Regions from separate parts of the Kitasatospora sp. NPDC053308 genome, predicted to be linked through region 1. Evidence: riboswitches for the same ligand, from Rfam matches in the RefSeq annotation. Region 1 holds a riboswitch; the other holds the start of a gene.
The links. A riboswitch is a leader RNA that binds a small molecule or an ion and turns the genes downstream of it on or off. The one in region 1 is predicted to bind glycine.
Positions count from the first base shown of each region.

Region 2: it holds a riboswitch for glycine, as region 1 does, so the genes downstream of both, gcvT (glycine cleavage system aminomethyltransferase GcvT) here and gcvP (aminomethyl-transferring glycine dehydrogenase) in region 1, are expected to answer to the same signal.

Region 1 is NZ_JBVJJY010000010.1:249,780-261,159, reverse strand. Features, by position in the region: gene ACZ6Y7_RS23525 (MerR family transcriptional regulator) at 1-269, shown strand, start outside; gene ACZ6Y7_RS23520 (SanA/YdcF family protein) at 363-1,082, shown strand; gene ACZ6Y7_RS23515 (DNA polymerase IV) at 1,204-2,676, shown strand; gene ACZ6Y7_RS23510 (MFS transporter) at 2,822-4,318, opposite strand; gene ACZ6Y7_RS23505 (PRC and DUF2382 domain-containing protein) at 4,867-5,895, opposite strand; glycine riboswitch at 6,121-6,224, shown strand; glycine riboswitch at 6,226-6,358, shown strand; gene gcvP (aminomethyl-transferring glycine dehydrogenase) at 6,461-9,361, shown strand; gene ACZ6Y7_RS23495 (DUF5999 family protein) at 9,550-9,741, opposite strand; gene ACZ6Y7_RS23490 (hypothetical protein) at 10,155-10,727, opposite strand; gene ACZ6Y7_RS23485 (glutamate-cysteine ligase family protein) at 11,107-11,380, shown strand, end outside.
Region 2 is NZ_JBVJJY010000005.1:442,718-454,097, forward strand. Features, by position in the region: gene ACZ6Y7_RS15245 (DMT family transporter) at 1-550, shown strand, start outside; gene ACZ6Y7_RS15250 (L-serine ammonia-lyase) at 670-2,037, opposite strand; gene glyA (serine hydroxymethyltransferase) at 2,238-3,518, opposite strand; gene gcvH (glycine cleavage system protein GcvH) at 3,603-3,980, opposite strand; gene gcvT (glycine cleavage system aminomethyltransferase GcvT) at 4,080-5,201, opposite strand; glycine riboswitch at 5,433-5,537, opposite strand; gene ACZ6Y7_RS15270 (enhanced serine sensitivity protein SseB C-terminal domain-containing protein) at 5,722-6,525, shown strand; gene ACZ6Y7_RS15275 (enhanced serine sensitivity protein SseB C-terminal domain-containing protein) at 6,642-7,586, shown strand; gene ACZ6Y7_RS15280 (ABC transporter permease) at 8,046-9,035, shown strand; gene ACZ6Y7_RS15285 (ABC transporter substrate-binding protein) at 9,090-10,847, shown strand; gene ACZ6Y7_RS15290 (ABC transporter permease) at 10,946-11,380, shown strand, end outside.

The DNA of each region.
Region 1 (11,380 bases):
CCCATCTGCAGGCCGCCGAGCAGGCGGACCTGGCCGGGATGACGCTGATGTGCGACGGCGCGACGGTGTACGAGTGCACGACGCCGCAGCAGGTGGTGGATCTGCTGAAGGGCGGTCAGGGCGTGTTCGGCATCGCGGTGGGAGCGGTCTGGCAGGAGCTGGAGCTCACCCTCGGCCGACTGCACGCGGAGCGCACGGACACCGGCGAGACCCTGGTCGGGCAGGACCCGGCCGACGAGCTCGCCCAGCGGCGCAACCGGGCGGTCTGAGCAAGCGTTCGACGAGGCCGCGGGCCCGGACGGGGAACCGTCCGGGCCCGCGGCCTCGTCGTGTTGCCTGGCGAACGATCGAGGGAGGGCCACATGGGGGTCGGCACGGGGACGGCGGGGCTGCTGCGGCGCAGAGCCGCAGGGATGCGGGCGCGGCTGCGGCAGCGCCGGACGCAGCGCAGGGTGTTCCAGGTCGGGACGCTGCTCTGCTCGCTGGCGCTGGCGCCGAGCGCCTGGCTGTGGCTCTCGGCGGGGGACCGGGTGGGCACCGTGGAGAGCGCGCCCTCGGCGCCGGTCGCGGTGGTCTTCGGGGCCGGCCTGGACCAGGGCAAGCCCTCGCCGTACCTGGAGCACCGGCTGGTCGCCGCGCTGGACCTGTACCGGGAGGGCAAGGTGCGGGCGATCCTGGTGACGGGGGACAACGGGCGGGTCGAGTACGACGAGCCCGACGCGATGTACACCTACCTGACCGAGCACGGGGTGCCGGCGGATCGGGTCGTCCGGGACTACGCGGGCTTCGACACCTGGGACTCCTGCACCCGGGCGCACCGGATCTTCGGGGTGGACCGGGCGGTGCTGGTCAGCCAGGACTTCCACGTCCGGCGGGCGCTGGCGCTGTGCGAGGCGGCGGGGATCCGGTCGTATGCCGTCGGGGTGCCCGAGCTGCACGACGAGACCTGGCTGTACGGCGGACTGCGGGAGATCGCCGGGGCGGGCAAGGCCGCGGTCAACGCCTGGCTACGGCCGGACCCGGTGTTCCTCGGGCCCACGGAGGACGGCATCCCGAAGGCGCTGGCGGAGGCGGCGAAGTAGGAGGGCCGGAGCCGGTCGCCCGCACCCGCCGCGCTCGCCCATCGCCCGTCGCCCGTCGCCCGTCGCCCGTCGCCCGGCCGGGTTCGTACGCACTGTCGGACCCGTGCGCGATGATCGGCGGGTGCGATCACTGCCGAGCATCATCCACCTCGACATGGACGCCTTCTTCGCGGCGGTGGAGCAGGCGGCCAAGCCGAGCCTGCGCGGCAAGCCGGTGATCGTCGGCGGGCTCGGCGGGCGCGGGGTGGTCTCCACGGCCTCGTACGAGGCGCGGAAGTTCGGGGTGCATTCGGCGATGCCGATGGCGCAGGCCCGGCGGCTCTGCCCCAACGCGGCCTTCCTGTCCGGCCGTTTCGAGGCCTACCGGCAGGTCAGCGAGATCGTGATGGGCCTGCTGCGGGAGCTGTCGCCGCTGGTGCAGCCGCTCAGCCTGGACGAGGCCTTCGTGGACCTGGAGGCCGGCCCGTACGGCCCGGTGCTGGCCGAGACGGACCACGAGACCGGTGAGCGGCTGGTGCTAGCGCTGGCGGAGGACCTGCGGGCGGACATCCGGCGGCTGACCGGGCTGACCGGCTCGGTGGGGGCGGCCGGGTCCAAGCTGATGGCCAAGATCGCCTCCGAGCAGGCCAAGCCGGACGGCCTGGTGCTGATCGAACCCGGGCAGGAACGGACCGTGCTCGGACCGATGCCGGTCCGGGCGCTGCCGGGGATCGGGCCGGCCACCGAACAGGTGCTGCGGCGGGCCGGGCTGACCACCGTGGCCGATCTCGCCGAGGCGGGCGAGGCGGAGCTGGTGGCGCTGCTCGGGCGGGCGCACGGCGCCGGGATCCACCACATGGCGATAGGGCTGGACGAACGGCCGGTGGTGGCCGACCAGGACGCCAAGTCCGTCTCGGTGGAGGACACCTACGAGGTCGACCTGGCCGACCGGGACCGGGTACTGCGCGAGGTGGAGGCGCTGGCCGCGCGGTGCGTGCGGCGGCTGCGCGGGGCCGGGCGCTCGGGACGGACGGTGGTCCTCAAGGTCCGCCGCTTCGACTTCTCGACGCTGACCCGCTCGGAGACGCTCGGCGGCCCCACGGACGACGAGGCGGTGATCACCGCGACCGCGCGCCGGCTGGCCGAGCAGGTGGACATCACCGGCGGGGTCCGGCTGCTCGGCGTGGGCGTCGCCCAACTCGCCGACTACACCCAGGAGGACCTGTTCGCGCAGGCCCTGCGGGAGGAGGCGGCGGAGCACGCGGAGGCGGCGGCCGAGGCCGCGGAGGCGGAGGAGGAGCCGGAGGCCGTGGTGCGGCGCTGGATGCCCGGACAGGACGTCCGGCACGAGGAGTTCGGGCCGGGGTGGGTGCAGGGCAGCGGCGTCGGAAGGGTCACCGTGCGGTTCGAGACGCCCTGGAGCGAGCCGGGGCGGGTGCGGACCTTCGCGGTGGACGACCCGGCGCTCGAACCGGCCCGGCCGCTGCCGCTGCGCCGCCGCGAGGACGAAGACGAGGACGAGGACGAGGGCGACGGCGGGGACGCGGGAGGGGAGGGGGAATCCGGTGGTGGGCCGGAGGGTGGTGGGGAGGACCGTTCCGAGGACGGGGGCTGAGACACGAAGACGGCCCCACCCGGTGGGGGAGTACCGGGTGGGGCCGTATCACCGTGCCGGTCCCCGCACGTTCGTGATGCCCTCGCGACGTACGGGAGACCGGGGCCCCGCGCCCTGTCCCTGAGCGCGGGGGCCGGACGCCTCGTCAGGCGTCGGTCTTCACCAGCTTGTCGCTGGAGTTCTGCCGGGCCGCGCCGTCGACGACGGCCGACGGGGCGGCGGGCTTGACGGTGCGGATCAGGAACGGGACGGCACCGGCGATGATGCAGACCACGGCCGCCGTCCAGAACGCGTGCTTGTACGCGTCCAGGGTGGGCAGCGAGAGCGGGATCTGCGGCGGCAGCTTCATGGTGTCGCCGGTCAGGATGGCGGCCATGACGGCGGTGCCGATCGCGCCACCGACGGTGCGCAGCACCGAGTTCATGCCGTTGGCGATACCGCTCTGCTCAACCGGGACCGCGCCGTTGATGTAGGCCGGCATCGCGGCGAACGCGAGGCCCACACCGAGGCCGAAGATCGCCGAGGCGGTGTAGAGGTCGCCCTCGTGGCTGTGCCGCACGGCGAGGTAGGCCATCGCGACGGCGCCGAGGACACCACCGAGGACCAGCGGCAGACGGGGGCCGCGGCGGGCGATCAGCAGGGCGCCGACCGGGGCGGCGACCATCGAACCGATCGCGGACGGCAGCAGCATCACGCCGGCGTGCAGGACGGTGGCGGTGAAGCCGTAGTGGGTCAGCTTCTCCGGGGTCTGGGCGAAGTTGCTGATGACCATGAAGGAGCCGTACATGCCGAAGCCGATGAGCAGGCCCGCCGTGTTGGTGAAGGCCACGGCCGGGCGGGACATCATCTTCATGTCCACCAGGGGGTGCGCGACCTTGGTCTCGATGATGCCCCAGACCAGGGCGACCACGGCGGCTACGGCGAACAGGCCGAGGGTCTTGGTGGAGGTCCAGCCCCAGTGGTTGCCCTGGCTGACCGCGACCAGCAGCGCGGAGAGCCAGCCGGCCAGGGTGATCGCGCCGAGCGGGTCGGCGCCGCCGTCCTTGTCGGTGACCGGGTCGGACGGGACGCGGAAGGCGACCAGGGCCACCGCGATCAGGCCGAAGACCAGGCCCATCCAGAAGATCGACTTGTAGTTCCAGTGCTCCAGCAGGACACCGGTGGCGACCAGGCCGAGGCCGGAGCCGACGCCCATCGAGGCGCTGATGGCGGCGACGCCGCCGGTCACCTTCTGCTTCGGCAGCTCGTCGCGGACGATGCTGATCGCCAGCGGCATGACGCCACCGCCGGCGCCCTGCAGGACGCGGGCGACGATCAGCCAGGTGAAGGAGTGGGTGCTGACCGCGAGCGCCGAACCGGCGACCAGGCCGGCCAGCGAGATCAGCAGCATCGGCTTACGGCCCCGGAGGTCGCCGAAGCGGCCCAGGAGGGGAGTCAGCACAGCGGCGGAGAGCAGGTTGGCGGTCATCAGCCAGGTGATGCTGGAGGCCGAGACGCTCAGTTCCTTGGCCAGCGAGGGCAGGATCGGGACGACCGCGGTCTGCACCACGCTGAACGACAGCATCGCCAGGATGAGGGCCGGCAGGACCCGGGCGCTGCTCTGCTTCTCGGCCGCGGTGGTGGGCTGGGGTGCCTCACTCACGGTTGCTTCCTCCCGTACATAGTGAATGAACTGAAGTAACCATGCAGGGAGATACTTCAGAGTGTCAAATATCGAGTGGTTAAGCTTTGGCAAAGGGGGAGGGGGCGGCGCGGTGTGGGGCGCCTGCGGCGGGCTTGGGGGGCGGGTGGAGGCGCTTTGGCGAAGGGGGAGGGGGCGGCGCGGTGTGGGGCGCCTGCGGCGGGCTCCGGGGTGGGGCGGGGTGGAGGCGCTTGGTCGGTGGGGCGGGGGCGCCTGCGGCGGGCTTGGGGGGGCGGGTGGAGGCGCTTTGGCGAAGGGGGAGGGGGCGGCGCGGTGTGGGGCGCCTGCGGCGGGCTCCGGGGCGGGGTGGGGTGGAGGCGCTTTGGCTGAGGGGCCGGTGGGGCGGGGCGCCTGCGGCGGGCTTGGGGGCGCGGGGTGGAGGCGCTTTGGCGTAAGAGGGCTGGTCGGTTGCCTGCGGGGGCCTCGGGTGGGGCGCTTGGGCCGAGGGGCCGGGGCATGGGGAAGGGCCCCGGCTCTGGGAGTCGGGGCCCTGGCGGAGCGGGTGAGGGTCAGGCGAGGGGGCGCAGGGAGTTCGGCTGGGAGGCTTCCGGGGTGGGGGAGGTGGGGGCGGTGTCGTCGTGGATCTCCACGTGCTCGCGGCGGAGTTCCTCCCGGATCACCTCCTCGTCCGTGTAGCGCTCGACGACCAGCCGGACGCGCTCGATGGGCGCGAGGTACTTGCGGACCGCCGGACGCTCCTCACGGAGGGTGACCTCTTCGACGGCCTCGGCGATCTCCTTCTCGGTGAGGGAGGCGCGCGCGGCGTCGCTGACCGGTACCCGCTCGACCCGGACGCGCTCGCGGACCACCGGGACGCGGCGCTCGACCTGCTCGGTCGTCACGTACTTGCGCAGCTTCGCGGTGCCCACGTTGTGCCACTCCGTGGTCACCTCCAGCCGCTCCTCGCTGCAGGTGATCTCGATCGGGCTGCTGGGCGCGGACGAGTCGGCGGCGGAGTGCATCGGAGTGGACGGCGCCATCGGTGCCGGATGCAGCTTCGCCTCCATGCTGGGCGCGGGGGAGGTCTCGGCGGGGGTTGGGGTGGTCAAAGTCCGCATGTTGGCCTCCATGGCGGTTCGGGTGGTGGTCGAGGTGGTGCTGCCGGACTCCGAGGAGTGGAGGGCATGCGGCGGGGCGGCCACCGCGACGGCGGCCGGGGCGGTTCCGAAGTCGAGGTCGGGCTGGGCGGCCCGCTCGTGGGTCTCGTCGGCCGAGGGGCCGTCCGCCGGGGTGTCGAGGCCGTAGTAGCGGTAGAGCTGGAGCTCCTGGGCGGGGGACAGGTGCTGGCCCACGCCGAAGTCCGGGGACTCCTTGACCAGCGATTTGTCGTACGGAACCCGGAGCTCGTCGCCGGAGAACTCGCTCGTGGTGAGCGGGACGAAGGCGTCCCGGCCGAAGATGCCGGTCCGGACGGCGGCCCACTCGGGCTGGCCGGTGGCATCGTCGAGGTACACCTCGTCGACCGTGCCGATCTTGTCTCCGTTGCGGTCGACCGCCTTGTGGCCGATGAGGTCGCGGGGGTCGATGTCGGTCTGCACTCTTTCCTCCAGTGCGCTGAGCCTGCGGAACTCCCGCAGGGTCGGCGGCCGGAGCACCCGTCCTGTCCGCCAGTTCCCCACCAAATGCCATGAATCGGACGTGCGCGACCGGGGTGCGCCGGACGGGCTGCGCGCTGGGCTGTCCGGGGGACGCGCGTAGACCCGGGGTGACCGGAAGCACCCGTGATCGGAAGGCCGCCCGCTGGTACCCTGGGCGGCGACCGCAGAGCCCGCTCGGGAGAGTCTCCGACCGCGAAAACCGCTGGTCGGGGCGCCGAAGGAGCAACTCCTCCCCGGAATCTCTCAGGCATCCGTACCGTGTGGGGTAGGTCACTCTGGAAAGCAGGGCAGGAGTCTCGGCACGGAAGCCGGCGATCACCACCCTCACCGACGGTGCAAGCCGACGGAGCGCCCACAGCGCGCCGTGCGGGCGAAGCTCTCAGGTCCCGATGACAGAGGGGGAGGCCTGTCGGGTCCGCCCGCCGTGGCTGAGTCGCTGTCCGCAGCGGAAGGCCGGTCGGCGTGCGTACCCCCGCCGGTCCGTGACCAGGAGGCCTCGACCACCATGAACGCCCAGCCGAACGCGGGACGCCCCACCGGCGCCTCGACCCTCACCGAGCTTGAGCTGGCCAGTCCCTTCGAGAACCGCCACATCGGCCCCGACGCCGCCGCGCAGGAGAAGATGCTGGCGTCCGTCGGCTACGGCTCGCTGGACGAACTCGCCGCGACCGCCGTGCCCGAGGCGATCCGCTCCATCACCGGCCTGGACCTGCCGGCCGGCCGGACCGAGGCCCAGGTCCTCGCCGAGCTGCGCGAGCTGGCCGGCCGCAACCAGGTGCTCCAGCCGATGATCGGCCTGGGCTACTACGGCACCTTCACGCCGCCGGTGATCCTGCGCAACGTCATGGAGAACCCGGCCTGGTACACCGCGTACACCCCGTATCAGCCGGAGATCTCGCAGGGCCGCCTGGAGGCGCTGCTCAACTTCCAGACCCTGGTCTCCGACCTGACCGGCCTGCCGACCTCCGGCTCCTCGCTGCTCGACGAGGGCACCGCGGCCGCCGAGGCGATGGCGCTGGCCCGCCGCGTCACCAAGGTCAAGGGCGGCGTCTTCCTGGTCGACGCCGAGACCCTCCCGCAGACCATCGCGGTGATCAACACCCGTGCGGTGCCGACCGGTGTCGAGGTCGTCGTCGCCGACCTGTCCGAGGGCATTCCGGCCGAGGTCGCCGAGCGCGGCGTCTTCGGCGTGCTGCTGCAGTACCCGGGCGCCACCGGTGTGGTCCGCGACCTCGCCCCGGTCATCGAGCAGGCGCACGGCCTCGGCGCGATCGTCGCCGTCGCCGCCGACCTGCTGGCGCTGACCCTGCTCAAGTCCCCCGGCTCGCTGGGCGCCGACATCGCCTGCGGCACCTCGCAGCGCTTCGGCGTGCCGATGGGCTTCGGCGGCCCGCACGCCGGCTACCTCGCGGTGCGCGCCGAGTACGCCCGCTCGCTCCCCGGCCGTCTGGTCGGCGTCTCCGTCGACACCGAGGGCAACCGGGCCTACCGCCTGGCCCTGCAGACCCGTGAGCAGCACATCCGCCGCGAGAAGGCCACCAGCAACATCTGCACCGCCCAGGTGCTGCTGGCCGTGATGGCCTCGATGTACGCCGTGTACCACGGTCCGGACGGCCTGGCCGACATCGCTCGCCGCACCCACCACTACGCCGCCGCCCTCGCCGAGGGCCTGCGGGCCGGCGGCGTCGAGCTGCTGCACGACGAGTTCTTCGACACCGTCACCGCCCTGGTGCCGGGCCGCGCCGCCGAGATCGCCGCCGCCGCCCGCGCCCACGGCATCAACGTCCACCAGGACGGCGCGGACCGGATCTCCGTCTCCACCGACGAGACCACCACCCGCGAGCACCTGGCCGGCGTCTGGGCCGCGTTCGGCGTCGAGGCGGCCGAGGTCGCCGAGACCGCCGATGCGCTGCCCGCGGCGCTGCTGCGCGAGGACGAGTACCTGACCCACCCGGTCTTCCACAGCCACCGCTCCGAGACCGCCATGCTGCGCTACCTGCGCCGCCTGTCGGACCGGGACTACGCGCTGGACCGCGGCATGATCCCGCTGGGCTCCTGCACCATGAAGCTCAACGCGACCACCGAGATGGAGGCCGTGACCTGGCCGGAGTTCGGCCAGCTGCACCCCTTCGCGCCGATCGACCAGGCCCAGGGCTACCTGACGCTGATCCGCCAGCTGGAGCAGCAGCTCGTCGAGGTGACCGGCTACGACGCCGTGTCGATCCAGCCGAACGCGGGCTCGCAGGGCGAGCTGGCCGGCCTCCTGGCCGTCCGCGCCTACCACCACGCCAACGGCGACACCCAGCGCGACGTCTGCCTGATCCCGTCCTCGGCGCACGGCACCAACGCCGCCTCCGCGGTGATGGCCGGCATGCGCGTCGTCGTGGTGAAGACGCTGGTCGACGGCGACGTGGACGTCGAGGACCTGAAGGCCAAGATCGAGCAGCACCGCGACAGCCTGTCGGTGCTGATGGTCACCTACCCGTCGACCCACGGCGTGTACGAGACCCAGATCACCGAGATCTGCGCCCTGGTGCACGAGGCCGGCGGCCAGGTGTACGTGGACGGCGCCAACCTGAACGCCCTGGTCGGCCTCGCCAAGCCGGGCAAGTTCGGCGCGGACGTCTCGCACCTGAACCTGCACAAGACCTTCTGCATCCCGCACGGCGGCGGCGGCCCGGGCGTCGGCCCGGTCGCGGTGCGCGCCCACCTGGCGCCGTACCTGCCGAACCACCCGCTGCAGGCGGAGGCCGGCCCGGCCACCGGCGTCGGCCCGATCTCGGCCGCGCCGTGGGGTTCGGCGGCGATCCTGCCGATCTCCTGGGCGTACGTCCGGCTGATGGGCGGCGAGGGCCTCAAGCACGCGACCCAGGTCGCGGTGCTGAACGCCAACTACATCGCCAAGCGCCTGGCGCCGCACTTCCCGGTGCTCTACACCGGTCCGGGCGGGCTGGTCGCGCACGAGTGCATCATCGACCTGCGTCCGCTGACCAAGGAGACGGGCGTGACGGTGGACGACATCGCCAAGCGCCTGATCGACTACGGCTTCCACGCGCCGACGATGTCCTTCCCGGTGGCCGGCACGCTGATGATCGAGCCGACCGAGTCCGAGGACCTGCACGAGATCGACCGGTTCTGCGACACGATGATCGCGATCCGGGCCGAGATCGACAAGGTCGGCTCGGGCGAGTGGGCGGCCGAGGACAACCCGCTGCGCAACGCCCCGCACACCGCCGCCGCGCTGGCCGGCGACTGGGCGCACGGCTACTCGCGGCAGGAGGCCGTCTTCCCGGCGGGCGTGAACCCGGCGGACAAGTACTGGCCGCCGGTGAGCCGGATCGACGGCGCGTACGGCGACCGCAACCTGGTCTGCTCGTGCCCGCCGCTGGACGAGTACGGCGTCTGACGGACCCGCTCGTCGGGTAGTCGGGTCGTCGGTCGTCAGGTAGTTCGGGCGAGGGGCTGGGCCCCGGCGGAACGTTCCGCCGGGGCCCAGCCCCTCGTTCGTCTCGTGCTCGCCGCGGCGGCTGCCCCCGCCGGACGGCGGACCGTGCGATCGGGCCGCACGGTCCGCCGTCCGGCCCGACCGTGCGGTCAGGCCGCGTGGGCGACGGGGCGGCGCGGGGCGATGACCCGGCCGTCGGGCAGCAGCTCTCCGGTGTCCTCGAACAGGACGACGCCGTTGCAGAGCAGGCTCCAGCCCTGCTCCGGGTGGCAGGCCACCGAGACGGCCGCCTCGCGGTCCTCGGACTCGGCCGACGGGCACTCAGGACGGTGCTGGCACATACGCGTACCCTCGCTTCGCTCTGCGATCCTCCCCGTGGTGCGGTCGCCGGAGGTCGTGCCCTCCGGGGCCGCCGCGGTAGTCGGATCCTGTCCGCACGCCGACCAGGTGTTGACCGGCGCTCAAGTGGGTAGGACAGGTGGTCCTTCCACGCTGGTTCCCAGTGTCGGCATCTGCGGACGTGCTCGCAGGGATTTCGTGACATGCGCCACAACTCCCGGGAAGAGATCACCCGTTCAGGTGGGGCCGGGGGGAAATCGCGCACCGGTGGGTCAGGCGGAGGATGGCCCGATCGGGCCATGGCGGGTGCTTCGTCCAGGTGGTCGCCGTTCGGGTGACGTGCGCCGGTGCCGAGCGTGCGGGCACGACGGAGGGCCGCCGGGCGGGTGGTCCGGCGGCCCGTGCGGCGGGCGGTTCAGGAGGTGCCGAGCAGCAGGGGCCGGGCCAGCGGGGCGCGGGCGAGCAGCGGGAGCAGCTCGGCGGCCGGGTAGGCGCGGTGGGCGGTGACGCCGAGCGGGGCCGGGGCGAGCGGGATCAGCAGGTCGGCGGCCGGGCCGGTGTCGGGGCTGTGCAGCCAGAGGGCCGTCGCGTACTGGCCGGGGAAGGTCAGCAGGCGGGGCTGCTGGCGGATCCGGGAGGCCTGGGCGAGCTGCCAGGCCTCCCGCAGCGCCCGGACCGTCGAGCCCAGGTAGGGGCCGGCGGTGAAGTGGGAGAAGGTGTGCCCCTCGGCGCTTTGCACCACTTCGGCCGCGGCGGCGACGTCGGCGCCGTCCTTGATCAGGAAGCGCCAGCCGGTACGGCGGGCGGCGGGGAGTTCGGGCCGCGGGCCGTCCAGGACGTGCACCGCGAGCGGATGGGCGGGGACCAGTGGGCCGGCCGGATGACGCAGCGCTGCGGCGGCGGGCTGACGCAGCGCGGTCTCCGAGTCGAGCGCGCCCAGGACGGCGCGCAGGGCGCTCGGTGGGGGCTGGGGGGTCTGCAAAGTCATGGCGGGGACCGCCTCTCCAAGCGAGATCGGCGTGCGAGTGCGGCATACCGGCATGGCTGGCGCGTCTTCGCTGACGGGGCCCGGCCGTGTCCGGTTGTGCAGGATCGCGGTGCCGGCGTGGCCGTCGCCGTCGACGAGGGGTTCGGGGCGGGAACGGACCGGCCGGAGCGCTGTGCGAATTCCATCGAACAGATGCGCAGGGTGATCTGTTTATCACAGGCGGTGGCGCCGAGCAAGTCTGCACATGGCCTGAATTGCCGTCAGATGCCTTGCAATGCAAGCCAGTACAAGCATTCGGGTATCGATCTTCGAGGTGGGCATGATGCTTGCACGGTCGGTCGGCCGGTGGCTCAACGGGGTGTCTCAGGAGGAGGGGACCGTGGGCGAGAAGGTCGTCGCGACTCGGGCGGATCTGGCGGACCGGCAGCTGTACCGGCGCAAGCTCCAGGCCTGTCAGGAGGCGCTCGGGCGGATGCTGCGGGAGGAGCGCTTCGACCGGCCGCGGGCGGTGATGGGCCTGGAGATCGAGCTCAACCTCGCCGACGAGCAGGGCCTGCCGGCCATGAACAACGCCCGGGTGCTGAGCGAGATCGGCTCCAGCGACTTCCAGACCGAGCTGGGCAAGTTCAACATCGAGGTCAACATCACGCCGC
Region 2 (11,380 bases), on a different contig from region 1:
CGGCCGGCTCGCCCGGCAGGGCCGGCCGAGCGGGCGCTGGGCCGCGGCCACCGCGCTGGCCGTGCTCGGCTGCGCGGTGCTGGTGCTGGGCCCCCAAGTCGCCGGGCACGGCGCCGCGGTGGACCCGCTCGGGGTGCTGCTGGCGGCGCTCTCCGGGCTCTCGTACGCGGTGTACTCGCTGATCGGCGGGCGGCTGATCGCGGCCGGGCGGCCGTCCGCCGGGGTGATGGGGGCGATGTTCGGCGGGGCGGCACTGCTGGTGCTGCCGGTGGTGGCGCTGGGCCCGGTGGGGTGGCTGCTGTCGGTCCGGGGAGCGGGTGTCGTCCTGCACCTCGCCGTCGTCACCACCTACCTGGCGTACCGGCTGTTCGGCCTCGGCCTGCGGCACGCCACCGCCCAGACGGCCACCGCGCTGACCCTGGCGGAGCCGGCCGTCGCCGCCGTGCTGGGCGTGCTGGCGCTCGGGGAGCGGCTGCCGGCCGTCTCCTGGTGCGGGCTCGCGGTGCTGGCCGGCGGGCTGGCCCTGCTCGCCCTGCCGGCCCGTCGGTAGCCGCGCTCACGGGCTTCCCGACGACCCGTCGGTCGGAGGGGTGGGCGAAAGCCCCCGGGGTGGAGGGGAACTCCACTCCGAGGGCCGGGGCGCGGGACCGGCGCCCGCTCAGCGCGCGATCAGCACTCGATGACGTTCACGGCGAGCCCGCCGCGCGAGGTCTCCTTGTACTTGATCTTCATGTCGGCGCCGGTCTCCTTCATCGTCTTGATGGCCTTGTCCAGCGAGACGTGGTGCCGGCCGTCGCCGCGCAGCGCCATCCGGGCCGCGGTGACGGCCTTGACCGAGGCCATGCCGTTGCGCTCGATGCAGGGGATCTGGACCAGGCCGCCGACCGGGTCGCAGGTGAGGCCGAGGTTGTGCTCGATGCCGATCTCGGCGGCGTTCTCGACCTGCTCGGGGGTGCCGCCGAGGACCTCGGCGAGGCCGCCCGCGGCCATCGAGCAGGCCGAGCCGACCTCGCCCTGGCAGCCGACCTCGGCGCCGGAGATGGAGGCGTTCTCCTTGAACAGCATGCCGATGGCGCCGGCCGCGAGCAGGAAGCGGACGATGCCGTCGTCGTCGGCGCCCGGGATGAAGTTCAGGTAGTAGTGCAGGACGGCCGGGATGATGCCCGCCGCGCCGTTGGTCGGCGCGGTGACCACCCGGCGGCCGGAGGCGTTCTCCTCGTTGACCGCCATCGCGTAGAGGGTCACCCACTCCATCGCGTTGGCCGGGCCGATGCCCTCGGCGCGCAGCGCCCGGGCGCCCGAGGCGGCCCGGCGGCGGACCTTGAGGCCGCCCGGCAGGATGCCCTCGCGGGTCATGCCGGCCCGCACGCACTCCTGCATCACGGACCAGATCTCCAGCAGCCCGGTGCGGATCTCCTCCTCGCTGCGCCAGGCCTTCTCGTTCTCCAGCATCAGACCGGAGATGGACAGCCCGGTCTCGCGGGTGAGCCGCAGCAGTTCCTCGCCGGTGCGGAAGGGGTAGCGCAGCACGGTGTCGTCCGGCTTGACCCGGTCGGCGCCGATCGCGTCCTCGTCGACGACGAAGCCGCCGCCGACCGAGTAGTAGGTCTTCTCCAGCAGCGTCGAGCCGTCCGCGGCGAACGCCCAGAGGGTCATGCCGTTGGCGTGGTACGGCAGCGAGCGGCGGCGGTGCAGCACCAGCTGGCTGTCCGGGTCGAAGTCGATCGGGTGCTCGCCGAGCAGGTTGATCCGCTTCTCCGCGGTGATCCGCTCGACGTCCTTGTCCGCCTGGTCGACGTCGACGGTGCGGGGCGAGTTGTTCTCCAGGCCGAGCAGGACGGCCTTCGGCGTGCCGTGGCCGTGGCCGGTGGCGCCGAGCGAGCCGTACAGCTCGGCGCGCACACCCGTCACCTGGGCCAGCAGGCCTTCGGACCGCAGTCGGCGGGCGAACATCCGGGCGGCGCGCATCGGGCCCACGGTGTGGGAGCTCGACGGGCCGATGCCGATGGAGAAGAGGTCGAAGACACTGATGGCCACGGGGGACGTCCTTGTCGGGTCTCGTGGAGGGGCTTGCGGGCGGGGCGTGGGGCGGAGCGGGGCTACGGACGGGCGGGGGCCGACACGGGACGGGGCACCGCGCGCACTGTCCAGTGTGCGCGGTGCCCCGGGGCCCCAGGTGCGCCGGCGGGGTGACGCCGGTCACCTGCGGCCGGTCGTCCGCTTCCGGCCGCCGCGGACTACTCCTGGTTGGCCAGGTTCGGGTACAGCGGGTACTTCTCGGCCAGCGCGGTGACGCGGGCCTTCAGCGCGGCGGCGACGGTCTCGTCGAAGGCGGGCTTGAGCGCCTCGGCGATGATGTCGGCGACCTCGCGGAAGTCCTCGGCCCGGAAGCCGCGGGTGGCCAGGGCCGGGGTGCCGATCCGCAGGCCCGAGGTGACCATCGGCGGGCGCGGGTCGTTGGGGACGGCGTTGCGGTTGACGGTGATGCCGACCTCGTGCAGGCGGTCCTCGGCCTGCTGGCCGTCGAGCTGGCTGTTGCGCAGGTCGACCAGGACCAGGTGGACGTCGGTGCCGCCGGACAGGACGGACGCGCCGGCCTCGGCGACGTCGGCCTGCAGCAGGCGCTCGGCGAGGATCCGGGCGCCCTCCAGGGTGCGCTGCTGGCGCTCCTTGAACTCCTCCGACGCCGCGACCTTGAAGGCCACCGCCTTGCCGGCGATCACGTGCTCCAGCGGGCCGCCCTGCTGGCCGGGGAAGACCGCGGAGTTGATCTTCTTGGCGTACTCGGCCTTGGACAGGATGACGCCGCCGCGCGGGCCGCCCAGGGTCTTGTGGGTGGTGGTGGTGACCACGTCCGCGTAGGGCACCGGGTTCGGGTGCAGCCCGGCGGCCACCAGGCCGGCGAAGTGCGCCATGTCCACCATGAGCAGCGCGCCGACCTCGTCGGCGACCCGGCGGAACGCGGCGAAGTCCAGCTGGCGCGGGTAGGCGGACCAGCCGGCGATGATCAGCTTCGGCTGGTGCTCCTTGGCGAGGCGCTCGACCTCGGCCATGTCGACCTGGCCGGTCTTCTCGTCCACGTGGTACGCGACCACGTTGTAGAGCTTGCCGGAGAAGTTGATCTTCATGCCGTGGGTCAGGTGACCGCCGTGGGCCAGGTTCAGGCCCAGGATGGTGTCGCCCGGCTGGATCAGCGCGAACATCGCGGCGGCGTTGGCCTGCGCGCCGGAGTGCGGCTGGACGTTGGCGTGCTCGGCGCCGAACAGGGCCTTGATCCGGTCGATCGCGATCTGCTCGACCACGTCGACGTGCTCGCAGCCGCCGTAGTAGCGACGGCCGGGGTAGCCCTCGGCGTACTTGTTGGTGAGCACCGAGCCCTGGGCCTCCATGACCGCCACCGGGGCGAAGTTCTCGGAGGCGATCATCTCCAGGGTGGTCTGCTGGCGGTGCAGCTCGGCGTCGACCGCGGCGGCGATCTCCGGGTCGAGGGCGTGCAGGGACTGGTTGAGAACCGTCATGGTGTGGTCTTCCCGGGGGAGGAGGGACGGGGGCCGCGGTGCGGGCGGGCCGGCGTGCGCGCGGCCCGCCCGGTCACGAGCGGGTCAGCTGCTGTGGGTGAGCGCGTCGTACTCGTCGGCGCTGAGCAGCTCGTCGGTGGCCTCGACGCGCACCTTGAACAGCCAGCCGCCCTCGAAGGGGGCGCTGTTGACCAGGCCGTTGTCGTCCAGGACGTCCTGGTTGACCTCGGTGACCTCGCCGGTCACCGGGGAGTACAGGTCGCTGACCGACTTGGTGGACTCCAGCTCGCCGCAGGTCTCGCCGGCGGTCACGGTCTCGCCCACCTCGGGCAGCTGCACGTAGACGATGTCACCGAGCGCGTCCGCGGCGTGCTTGGTGATGCCGACCGTCGAGACACCGTCCTCGGCGGCGGTCAGCCACTCGTGCTCCTTGGTGTACTGCAGGTGCTGGGGGTTGCTCATGGCGTCATTCTCCAGGATGGGAAGCGGGTACGACGAAGCGGGCCGCCGCTCGGACGGCTACGACCTGCGTCTATGGGAAAACGGGGGCTGGCCGGGCGGTCAGCGGGCGCGCTTGTAGAAGGGCAGCGCCACGACCTCGACCGGCTCGTGCTTGCCGCGCACGTCCACCGCGACGGTGGTGCCGGGGGCGGCGTGGGCGGCGTCGACGTAGGCCATCGCGATCGGCCGGCCCAGCGTCGGGGAGGGCGCGCCGGAGGTGATCCGGCCGATCGGGGTGGCGTCGGTGGAGACCACGGTGTACTCGGCGCGCGGAACGCGCTTGCCCTCGGAGACCAGGCCGACCAGCACCCGCGGCGGGTTGGCCTCGGCCGCGGCGGCGGCCTGCTCCAGCGCCTTGCGGCCCACGAAGGCGCCCTCGTTGGTGGTCTTGTCGAAGCGGACGACCCGGCCCAGACCGGCGTCGAACGGGGTGAGGTCGGTGGACAGCTCGTGCCCGTACAGCGGCATGCCCGCCTCCAGGCGCAGCGTGTCGCGGCAGGACAGCCCGCACGGGATCAGGCCGCGGCCCTCGCCGGCGGCGGTCAGCGCCTGCCAGATCCCCTCGGCGTCGGCCGGGCGGCAGAAGATCTCGAAGCCGTCCTCGCCGGTGTAGCCGGTACGGGCCAGCAGCACCTCGTGGCCGGCCACCGTGGCCGGGAGGATCGCGTAGTACTTGAGGCCGGGCAGGTCGGCGTCGGTGGTCCCGGCGAGGATCGCGGTGGACTCCGGGCCCTGGACGGCGATCAGCGCGTAGGTGTCGCGGTCGTCGGTGACGACGGCGTCGAAGCCCTTGGCGCGGGCGATCAGCTCGTCGAGGACCAGCTGGGCGTTGGAGGCGTTGGCGACCACCAGGTAGGCGTCCTCGCGCAGGCGGTAGACGATCAGGTCGTCCAGGATGCCGCCGTCCTCGGCGCAGATCATGGTGTAGCGGGCGCGCAGCACGCCGAGCGCGGAGACGAAGCCGACCAGCGCGTGGTCCAGCATCTCGCCGGCCTGCGGGCCGGTGACGGTGATCTCGCCCATGTGGGAGAGGTCGAACAGACCGGCCTTGGTGCGGACGGCGAGGTGCTCCTCGCGCTCGCTGCCGTAGCGCAGCGGCATGTCCCAGCCGGCGAAGTCGGTCATGGTCGCGCCGAGGGCGCGGTGCAGCGCGTCGAGCGCGGTCAGGCGGAGGGACGACATGGCCAGGAACTCCTCGGTCGGGGCACTCGGGGGTGCACGCACCGGACCGGACCCGCTCGGGGGCCGACCCTGCGCGCGGGCATGCGGCGGCGTGGGTCTCCCCATCTGTCGTCGTACCTGAGAGCTTCACCGCCCCGCCGGCCCGCAGCCGTTTCCAGCTTGGGGGACAGCATGGCGGCTTGCACCGTGGGTGGGCGCGCGACATGGCCGTGCGCCGCTTTCCAGATGTGCCTAACCCGTGCGGTAGGGGGGCCTGAGAGATTCCGGGGAGGACTTGCTCCTTCGGCGCCGGCCGTGCCGCCGAGGCGGCACTCCGGGCTCTCCCGCGCGGGTTCGAGCGGCCGGTATGGAGTTGTGGGGCCCGCGGCGCATGCCGTCGGACGCGCACATCATGGCACGTCCGCGCGGAGGAGGGGAGGGGGGACCCGGTCACACGGGCCGACCCGGACGCGGGCCCTAGACTGCTCCGCGTCGGCGCAGCAGAGGGCGGCCGACCGGCAGAGGGCGGAATCGGCGGCGCATGGGGTACCCGGTGGAGCAGCAGCAGGGGTGGGGCGGTCCGGACGGGATGCCCGCGGGCGGCGCGTGGCCGGCCAACGAGCTTGAGCAGGTGCTGACCTCGGCCCTCGGCGACTCGGGGGCGACGCCGCGGGTGATCGAGGTGCTGGGCCGCAGCCGGGTGTGGGTGCCGCTGCCCGCCGGGGCGGACCCACAGGGGCAGTCGCTGGACCTGCCGATCATCGAGCTGGGCGGCGACCCGTACGTCCCGGTGTTCTCCTCGCAGGAGGTGTTCCTGCAGCACGCGCCGGGCCTGGCCTTCGCGATCGCGCCGGTCTGGGAGTTCGCGCGCGGGCTGCCGCTGGGCGTGGGCATCGCGGTGAACCCGGAGGCGCCGGTGGGCATCCCGGTGCCGCCGCAGGGCGTGGCCGAGCTGCGCCGGGGTCCGCGCGAGGACCGCTGGGAGGGCGCCGAGGACCCGGCCGCGCCGACCGGCGGCCGGGTGGCGCTGCGCGAGCCGGTGCCGGGTGAGGACCCGGAGCACTTCCTGGCCGCCTGCCGGGCCGAACTCTCGGCCCTTCCCGGGGTGTTGACCGCCCGCCGGGCGCTGGCCAGCATCGAGGGCGAGCCGACCGTGATGTTCGTGGGCGTCCAGTTGGATCCGGCGGCCCCGGCGGACCCGGCCGCGGTGAACGACGCGCTCGGCCGCGCGCTGGGAACCGCGCCGCTGCCGGGCGGCGTCCACCTCGTACTGCTCGACCTCGCCGACGACCCGGTGGTCGAGTGGCTGCTCACCCGGGTCATGCCCTTCTACGCACGGGCGTGAGCGGGGTTTGTTCGTAGGCACGTCGCCGTGGCGGTGGCCGGTGCCGCGCCATAGGGTGCGTGCAGACGGCCGACGGGCCGGCGGGTTCGAGGAAAGAGGCGCGGCGAGGTGGGCGCATGAGTGCGGGAACGGGAGCGGGCGGGCCCTGGGGCCAGGCGCCGGCCGGGCACCCGGGAGCTGACCCGGGCGCGTTGGAGCAGGCCCTGCGCGAGGTCGCGCCGGAGCGCTACGACGCGTACGAGCGGCTGCTGCACGCGCTCGCCGAGGGCCGGGTCTGGATGCTGCTCTGGCACGGCACGCCGGGCAGTCCGGACGCGCAGTACGGGAACATGGAGATCAGCGGCCACGGCTACGCGCCGGCCGTCACCTCGCCCGAGCAGCTCGCCGCCTCCGGCTGGGCGCGGGCCCACGAGGTCATCTCCGGCCGGGAGATCGCCGCTTCGCTGTACCGCACCCGCTGGGGCCTGTGGCTCAACCCGCACGCGCCCGGCGGGGGCGTCGGCGTGCCCTGGGCGGACCTGCGGCGGATCGCGGCGGGCCTGGACCGGCTGCCGGCCGGGCCGCTGAAGCTGAGCGAGCCGCAGGTCAACGCCCAGCAGTTCTTCGCGCTGCTGGAGCGCCAGGCGAGCGAGGTGCGCGCGGTGCGGGCGCTGCGCCGGGCCTGGGTGCAGCCGGCCGTGGGGGAGCCGTACCTGGCGATCGGCCTGGACCTGTACGAGAGTTCGCCGCCGGCGGTGGAGGCGGTGCGCGCGCTGATGCAGCGGGCGATCGCGGTGGCGCCGGAGGGGCTCGCGGTGTCCACGGTGGCGATGTCGGACGAGTACGACCCGGTGGCGCTGTGGATGCGCGCCCACGCGCGGCCGTTCTTCGACCGGGAGGCCGGACGCCCGGCGACCGGTCCCTACCCGCCGGTGCCGCCGCCCGCGTACCCGGCCCACTCGATGCCGGGACAGCCGGTACCGGGGCAGCCGACGCCCGGGTGGGCGTACGGCACGCAGCCGCCCGCGCCGGGCTGGCAGCAGCAGCCCCAGCGGCCGTGGCCCGGCTACCCCGGGCGCTGACCGGAAAACCGCCGCTCGCCGAAATCCCCACCCGAAGCCGACTTGATTGTCCGTCAAGTCGGCTTCGATGCTTTCCGGACGAATTTCCGCTTGGTCCCCGCGGTCATCTTGACATGCTTGTAACAGCCATGTGAAGAGGTATATGCCGGAGATCGGGGAGGTGCATGCCTGCAGATCACAGTTGGGCATCTGTCGGTTGTCAGGTCTGGCGTAAGCCAAGTCGCATGGCAGAGAGTTCTGCGCAACGCACCGCGCATTGGAACCCCACAAAGGTGAGCGCGAACGCCGACCCGCTCGCCCACGCGACGCCCATCCCGCGTGGTGGCAGCACCTGTGCACGACGCGCTGCCACGAAACACCCGCTCCTCCTAGCACCTTTCGCACGTCCGCAGCCGCACCGCCGAAGCCGGCGACCGGCACCCGTGGGCCGGCCACCGTCGGCGAGGGGACCAACTGACCATGACCGCATCCGTGACCACCGCCGGGAACGAGCCGGAGGCAGCAGCCGCCGCCGGCCCGGCCAAGAAGATCGAGGGCCGCTCCCTCGGCCAGATCGCCTGGACCCGCTTCAAGCGGGACAAGGCCGCCGTCGCCGGCGGCGTCGTGGTGATCCTGCTGATCCTGCTCGCCGTGCTGGCCAAGCCGATCGAGTCGGTGTTCGGGCTCGACCCGGACGCCCTCCACCAGGACCTGCTGGACCCCGACCTGGGCGGTCTCCCGCTCGGCGACTGGGGCGGCATGAGCGGGGACCACCCGCTCGGCATCGACCCCCTGCAGGGCCGCGACCTGCTCACCCGGGTCATCGAGGGCTCCTGGGTCTCCCTGCTGGTCGCCTTCGGCGCGACCGTGCTGTCCAACACCATCGGCACCGTGCTCGGCATCATGGCCGGCTACTACGGCGGCTGGGTGGACACGCTGATCAGCCGCGTCATGGACGTCTTCCTCGCCTTCCCGCTGCTGCTGTTCGCGATCGCGATCTCGACCTCGCTGCAGGGCGGCGCGTTCGGCCTGCACGGCCTCCCGCTGCACATCATGGTGCTGATCTTCGTGATCGGCTTCTTCAACTGGCCCTACATGGGCCGGATCGTGCGCGGTCAGACGCTCTCGCTGCGCGAGCGGGAGTTCGTGCACGCGGCCCGCAGCCTCGGCGCCCGCGGCCCGTTCATCCTGTTCAAGGAGCTGCTGCCGAACCTGGTCGGTCCGATCCTGGTCTACTCGACCCTGCTGATCCCGACCAACATCCTCTTCGAGGCGGGCCTGAGCTTCCTCGGCGTCGGCATCCAGCCTCCGCAGGCCTCCTGGGGCGGGATGCTCCAGGACGCGATCCGGTACTACCAGGTGGACCCCCAGTACATGGTGGTCCCCGGTCTGGCGATCTTCATCACCGTGCTCGCCTTCAACCTGCTCGGCGATGGGCTGCGCGACGCCCTCGATCCCAAGAGCAACTGACCCAGCGTCAGGAACCTCCACCGCCTCCACATCCTCAAGGGGTTGATCTCTCCCATGCGTAGGTCCCGTACCGTCGCCCTGACCGCGGCGGCAGCCGCCGCGGTCCTGGTCGTGACCGGCTGCAACAGCTCGACCAAGAAGAGCGACGACAGCTCGTCCTCCGCTGCCGGCGGTGGCGCCAACGCGGCCACCAAGGGCATCGTCAACGCCTCGGACAAGAAGGGCGGGACGGTCACCTTCGAGATGAAGGGCACCCCGGACTCGCTCGACCCGGGCAACACGTACTACGCCTACATCTACAACTTCTCGCGCCTGTACGCCCGCCCGCTGACCACCTTCAACCCGGCCGCCGGCGAGGAGGGCAACAAGCTCGTCCCGGACCTCGCCGAGTCGATGGGCCAGCAGAGCGCGGACGGCCTGACCTGGACGTACAAGCTGCGCAAGGGCCTGAAGTACGACGACGGCACCCCGATCACCTCGAAGGACGTCAAGTACGCCGTCGAGCGCTCCAACTTCGCGCCGGACGTGAACTCCAACGGCCCGACCTACTTCCACGACCTGCTGGTCGACAACCCGACGCCGTACGCGGGCCCGTACAAGGACAAGGAAGGTGACCTGAAGTCGATCGAGACCCCCGACGACACCACGATCGTCTTCCACCTGCAGCACCCGTTCGCGGACTTCGACTACCTGGTCAGCGCCCCGCAGACCGCGCCCGTCCCGCAGGCCAAGGACACCGGTGCCGACTACGTCAAGCACATCGTGTCCTCGGGCTCCTTCAAGTTCGAGTCCTACGAGGACGGCAAGCAGGCCGTCCTGGTCCCGAACACCAACTGGGACAAGAGCACCGATCCGATCCGCAAGCAGCTGCCGGACAAGATCGTGCTCAAGATGAACATCGACCAGGCCACCATCGACAAGGACCTGCTGGCCGGCAACGCCCAGGTCGACCTGGTGGGCGGCGGCGTCGACCCGCAGACCCAGGCGCAGATCCTGCAGAACCCGAAGCTGAAGGCCAACACCGACAACGCCTACGGCGGTCGCCTGGTCTACATGGCGATCAACTCCAAGGTCGCGCCGTTCGACAACGTCGACTGCCGCAAGGCCGTCCAGTTCGCGATCGACAAGGTCTCGGTGCAGACCGCCGTCGGCGGCCCGATCCGCGGCCAGATCGCCAACACGGTGCTCCCGCCGGACATCCCGGGCCACCAGGACTTCAACCTGTTCGAGACCAAGGACAACAAGGGTGACGAGGCCAAGGCCAAGGACGCCCTGAAGGCCTGCGGCAAGGACAGCATCAACACCGTCATCTCGGCCCGCACCGAGCGCGCCACCGAGGTCGCCGCGGCCACCTCGATCCAGGCCGCGCTGAAGAAGGTCGGCATCAACGCCGAGATCCAGCAGTACCCGCAGGGCAAGTACCTGACCGACAGCGCCGGTGCCCCGCAGTTCACCCAGGACCACAACATCGGTCTGATGATGATGCAGTGGGGCGCCGACTGGCCGACCGGCTACGGCTTCCTGCAGCAGATCGTCGACGGCCGCGCGATCAAGGCCTCCGGCAACAGCAACCTGTCCCAGCTGAACGACCCGGCGGTCAACAAGCTGATCGACGACGCCGCCGTCAACCCGGACAAGGCCGCCCGCGAGAAGATCTACGGCGACATCGACAAGAAGGTCATGGAGCAGGCCGTCATCGTCCCGCTGACCTACTTCAAGGTCTTCCTGTACCGCCCGGACAACGCCACCAACCTGGCCTCCACCGCGGCGTTCTCGGGTGAGTACGACTACCTGAACATCGGCACCAAGTAAGAGCCTGGCTCCGCATCCCTGAAGGCAGGTGAAGGCAGCGGCGCCCGCCGCCGTCCGGAGGATCCCGGACGGCGGCGGGCCGCCGGAGCCGCCCAACTGTGTTTGCCTACATCATCCGCAGGATCTTCGCGGCGGTGCTTCTGCTGCTGGTCGTCAGCGCGGTCACCTTCGCGATCTTCTTCCTGCTCCCGCGCGTCGCCGGCGAGACGGCCGACCAACTGGCCGCCCAGTACATCGGGAAGAACCCCTCACCCGAGGCGATCGCCGCGGTCAAGCAGAACCTCGGCCTCGACAAGCCGCTGTACGCCCAGTACTGGGACTTCCTCAAGGCCCTGGTCAGCGGCGCCGAGTACAAGTTCGGGCCGGAACCGGCCACCTGCCACGTGCCCTGCTTCGGCTACTCCTTCAAGAACCACCTGGAGGTCTGGCCCGAGCTGTCCAAGCGGATCCCGGTCACCATCTCGCTCGCCATCGGCGCGGCGGTGCTCTGGCTGGTCTCGGGCGTCGCCACCGGCGTCGTCTCCGCCCTCAAG